Regions from separate parts of the Streptomyces sp. NPDC104371 genome, predicted to be linked through region 2. Evidence: riboswitches for the same ligand, from Rfam matches in the RefSeq annotation. Region 2 holds a riboswitch; the other holds the start of a gene.

Region 1 (2,386 bases), on a different contig from region 2:
CGAAGAAGGCGCCGTGCGTGATCTCCACACCGCCGGCCGTCAGCCCCTGCGCGAGGATCGCGGCGTAGCGGTGGGTGCGGCGGGCGATCGTCTTCAGGCCCTCAGGACCGTGGTAGACGGCGTACATCCCGGCCATCACGGCGAGGAGCACCTGCGCGGTGCAGATGTTGCTGGTGGCCTTCTCCCGGCGGATGTGCTGCTCGCGGGTCTGGAGCGCGAGCCGGTAGGCCTTGTGGCCGTCGGCGTCGACGGAGACACCGACCAGGCGGCCGGGAAGGCTGCGGGCGAACTTCTCGTGCACGGCCATGTAGCCCGCGTGCGGTCCGCCGAAGCCCATCGGCACGCCGAAGCGCTGGGTGGTGCCGATGGCGATGTCCGCGCCCAGTTCGCCCGGCGAGGTCAGCAGGGTCAGGGCGAGCAGGTCGGCGGCGACGGTGACGAGCGCGCCCAGCTCGTGCGCCTGGTCGATGACCGGTTTGATGTCGCGTACGGCGCCGGAGGCACCCGGGTACTGGATCAGCACGCCGTTGATCTCGCGGTCGGCGAGGTCGGCCGGGATGCCCTGGCCGAGGTCGGCGACGACGACCTCCACGCCGGTCGGTTCGGCCCGCGTCCGGATGACGGCGACGGTCTGCGGCAGCGCGTCCGCGTCGACCAGGAACAGGCCCTTCTTGTTCTTGCCCATGCGCCGGGACAGCGCCATCGCCTCGGCCGCGGCCGTGCCCTCGTCGAGCAGGGAGGCGCCGGAGGTCGGCAGGCCGGTGAGGTCGGCGACCATCGTCTGGAAGTTGAGCAGGGCCTCGAGCCTGCCCTGCGAGATCTCCGGCTGGTACGGCGTGTACGCGGTGTACCAGGCCGGGTTCTCCATGATGTTGCGCAGGATCACCGGGGGCGTGAACGTCCCGTAGTAGCCGAGGCCGATCATGGAACCGAGGACCTGGTTGCGGTCGGCGAGGGAGCGCAGTTCGGCCAGCACCTCGGCCTCGGTGCGCGCGCCCGGCAGGTCCAGCGCGTCGGCGTTCTTGATCACATCCGGCACGGCGGTGGCCGTGAGCTCGTCGAGCGAGCCGTAGCCGACCTGCGCGAGCATCTTGGCGCGCGCTTCGTGGTCCGGCCCGATGTGGCGCTGTTCGAAGGGGATGCCCTGTTCGAGCTCGGAGAGCGGAATGCGAGGGGCGGTCATGCGGAGGCCTCCTGGTCTGGCGCGACCTTCGAGGGGCACCCCGGCGCGGGCACCCCGACAGCCTCCCCCTCTGTCATCTCGACCTGAGAGCTTCGCCGGTCCGCACCAAGGCGTGACCGGCTTTCACCGTCGGTGAGAGCGGAAGCCGTCGACGCCCGCCCTGCTTTCCAGAGTGACCTCGTCCATGCGGTACGTGTGCCTGAGAGATTCCGGGGAGGATTTGCTCCTTCGGCGTCCCCGGGGATGATCCGGAGAGCTCTCCCGCACGGGTTCAGCGGCCGATTGTCAGACTACCAGCGGATACGGCGCCCTGGCCGTCCCGTGGACCTTCGAGTGGCCGCCCTGCCGATTGTGCTCTTTCGTAGTGGCAACGGATGAGTTGCGACCAGTTGGAGGGACCGTGCAGACCGACATCGATCCGCGGAATCTGATCGGCCGCAAGGCGTTCGACCGCCAAGGCGTCAAGATCGGCACGATCGACGAGATCTATCTCGACGACGCGACCGGCGTGCCGGAGTGGGCGGCCATACGCACGGGGCTGTTCAGCAGGGACGCGTTCGTCCCGCTGGAGCCCAGCGAGCTAGTGGAGGGCACCCTGCGGGTTCCCTTCGACCGCTCCCTGATCAAGGACGCCCCCGACTTCGGGGTCGGACGCCATCTCTCGCCCGAACAGGAGCTCCAGCTCTACCACCACTACGGCCTCGACGTGGCCGCCCCGCCCCCGCCGGACCGCGACTTCGGACGCCTCGCGGGGTCCGACGGGGGCTGACGCAGCCCGGGGCCGGTGGTCTCGGGTGCTCCGGTCCCGGACGCTCCGGGTTCTCTCGGGACCAAGGGCAGCGGATCCGCCGGTACCAGCCGTGGGTCGTCGGTGCGGAACGTCCGTACGCGTCCCGGCGGCGAGTCCGGGGTCTCGAACCGTACGGTCACCCGGCCCAGCCCGCTGCCCTGCACCCACCCGTGCCCGTACTCCGCGTGCCGGACGTCGTGGCCTGCGCGCCATATGCGCTCGGCGGGGGCGGGCTCCTCCTCGACAGGTACGTCAGCGCTCTCGGCCTGCGAGGCCTGCAAGGTCTGCGGGGTCTGCGAGGGCTCCTCCTCCGGCGCCTCGCCCGCGGCCAGCCGCGCCTGGGCGAAGAGATCCTCCTGCGTGTAGTCGGCGAGCCCGCTGACGCCCACCCCGAGCAGCCGCACCCCGCCCGT
Region 2 (2,386 bases):
TACCGGGAGACGCCGCGCCCGCGCGCGTGCTGGCCCGCCAGGGCCGTGTCCGGGGTGACGTCGAGCAGGAGCAGCCGGAGCGTGCCGCCCCGGCGGCGGGCCTCGCGGGCCAGCCAGCCGCGCACCCAGGCCTGGGTCCCGCAGTCGTGCACCACGACCGCGGCGCCGCCGCGTAACGCGCGGCGCAGCCCGGCGTAGTGGGAGAGGCGGACCAGTGGGCGGTAGAGCGTGTACGGCAGGAAGCGGGCCAGACGCGCGTCCCAACGGTCGCGGGTGTCCTGGGAGTCGACGCGCGCGTCCGGCCGTACGGCGCGCCGCATGAGCGTGGACTTGCCGCTGCCGGGCAGTCCGGTGACCACGACGACATCGCGGGCGGCGAAGGTCAGCCCGCGCGGACTGCGGCCCGCCCGCGCGCGCAGGTCCCGGACCGGGGCCGCCCGCAGCGGCTCGCGGGCGTCGCGGGCGTCGCGGGCCGTGGCTCCTCGCGGCGCGGGCGCCATGACACACGTGGTCGTCGCGTACGACATGACGGTCTTCACCGTGATCGTCCTCCCCTGGGGTCAGGAGCCTCCCCGCTGAGCGTAAAGAGAAGGTAATGCACGATGCCTCGTGATTTCGTGCACGTACGGCCACGGCCCGGTTACAGATGCGGCCCTGCCATGATCGTGCGGCGCGTGCGATGATGTGCGCGCCAACTGCATACCGGCCGCTTGAATCCGCGCGGGAGAGTTCCGGGTACGCATCCGCGTCCGGACGCCGAAGGAGCAAGTCCCTCCCTTGAATCTCTCAGGCCCCGATACCGCGCGGGCGAGGCACATCTGAAAAGCGAGCCGCCGGCCAGGGGCTCCACCCAAGGTGCAAGCCATGACGTACGCGACGTCCTTCGGGACGTCCCGTGACGCACGACCGTCAGGGCGAACCTCTCAGGTCCCGATGACAGATGGGGAGGAACGACCTCGCCCTCCCCCCACGCACGGCATGCGCTCGCGCGGGGGCCCACATCCCTGGGAGCAGCACCCATGAGCAGTAGCCCGCTGCGCCTCACCGCGCTCGATGCCCTGCATCGTTCGCTCGGCGCGACCATGACCGACTTCGCAGGCTGGGACATGCCGCTGCGGTACGGCTCCGAGCGCGACGAGCACGTCGCCGTCCGTACCAAGGCGGGCCTCTTCGACCTCTCCCACATGGGCGAGATCGCCGTGACCGGCCCCGAGGCGGCGCGCCTTCTCAACTACGCCCTGGTCGGCGACCTCGCCTCGGTGGGGATCGGCCGGGCCCGCTACACGATGATCTGCCGGGAGGACGGCGGCATCCTCGACGACCTGATCGTGTACCGGCTGCGGGAGCAGGAGTACATGGTCGTCGCCAACGCCTCCAACGCCCAGGTCGTGCTGGACGCGCTGGTGGAGCGGGCCGCCGGGTTCGACGCCGAGGTGCGCGACGACCGGGACGCGTACGCGCTGCTGGCGATCCAGGGCCCCGAGTCCTCCGGCATCCTGAAGTCCCTGACGGACGCCGACCTGGACGGTCTGAAGTACTACGCGGGTCTGCCGGGCACGGTCGCGGGCGTCCCCGCGCTCATCGCGCGCACCGGGTACACCGGCGAGGACGGCTTCGAGCTGTTCGTGGCGCCGTCCGACGCCGAGAAGCTGTGGCAGGCGCTGACGGAGGCGGGCGCGGCCGTGGGCCTCGTTCCCTGCGGCCTGTCCTGCCGGGACACGCTGCGCCTGGAGGCGGGCATGCCGCTGTACGGGCATGAGCTGACCACGTCGCTGACGCCGTTCGACGCCGGGCTCGGCCGGGTCGTGAAGTTCGCCAAGGAGGGCGACTTCGTGGGCCGGGAGGCGCTGCGCGAGGCGGCGTCCCGCGCGGAGCAGAACCCGCCGCGCGTCCTGGTCGGGCTGGTCGCGCAGGGCCGGCGCGTGCCGCGGGCCGGGTACGCGGTCGTCGCGGGCGGCGAGACGGTCGGCGAGGTCACCTCCGGCGCCCCCTCCCCCACGCTGGGCAAGCCGATCGCGATGGCCTACGTCGACGCCGCGCACGCGGCGCCGGGCACGTCCGGGGTCGGCGTGGACATCCGCGGCAACGACGAGCCGTACGAGGTCGTGGCGCTGCCGTTCTACCGGCGTCAGAAGTAGGCGCGGGGCGGGCGGGGCGAGGCCCTGTCCGCTCACCCGGCGCCACCTGTGGTCCCCGTTCACCAGCACTCCCCCGCGTACAGGAGAATTCAGGCTATGAGCAACCCCCAGCAGCTTCGTTACAGCAAGGAGCACGAGTGGCTGTCGGCCGCCGTGGACGGCGTCTCGACGGTCGGCATCACGGAGCACGCGGCCAACGCGCTCGGCGATGTCGTCTACGTGCAGCTCCCGGAGGTCGGTGACACGGT

Evidence for each region. Region 2 has a riboswitch for glycine ahead of gcvT (glycine cleavage system aminomethyltransferase GcvT). Riboswitches for the same ligand answer to the same signal wherever they lie in the genome.
Region 1: linked by a shared signal. The riboswitch ahead of gcvP (aminomethyl-transferring glycine dehydrogenase) and the one ahead of gcvT (glycine cleavage system aminomethyltransferase GcvT) in region 2 are both predicted to bind glycine.

The regions. Positions count from the first base shown of each region.
Region 1 is NZ_JBVJNF010000001.1:1,275,646-1,278,031, forward strand. Features, by position in the region: gene gcvP (aminomethyl-transferring glycine dehydrogenase) at 1-1,183, opposite strand, end outside; glycine riboswitch at 1,361-1,457, opposite strand; gene ACZ60T_RS05780 (PRC-barrel domain-containing protein) at 1,584-1,952, shown strand; gene ACZ60T_RS05785 (DNA polymerase IV) at 1,877-2,386, opposite strand, start outside.
Region 2 is NZ_JBVJNF010000002.1:230,873-233,258, forward strand. Features, by position in the region: gene ACZ60T_RS06870 (AAA family ATPase) at 1-545, opposite strand, end outside; glycine riboswitch at 712-812, shown strand; glycine riboswitch at 813-950, shown strand; gene gcvT (glycine cleavage system aminomethyltransferase GcvT) at 1,020-2,138, shown strand; gene gcvH (glycine cleavage system protein GcvH) at 2,235-2,386, shown strand, end outside.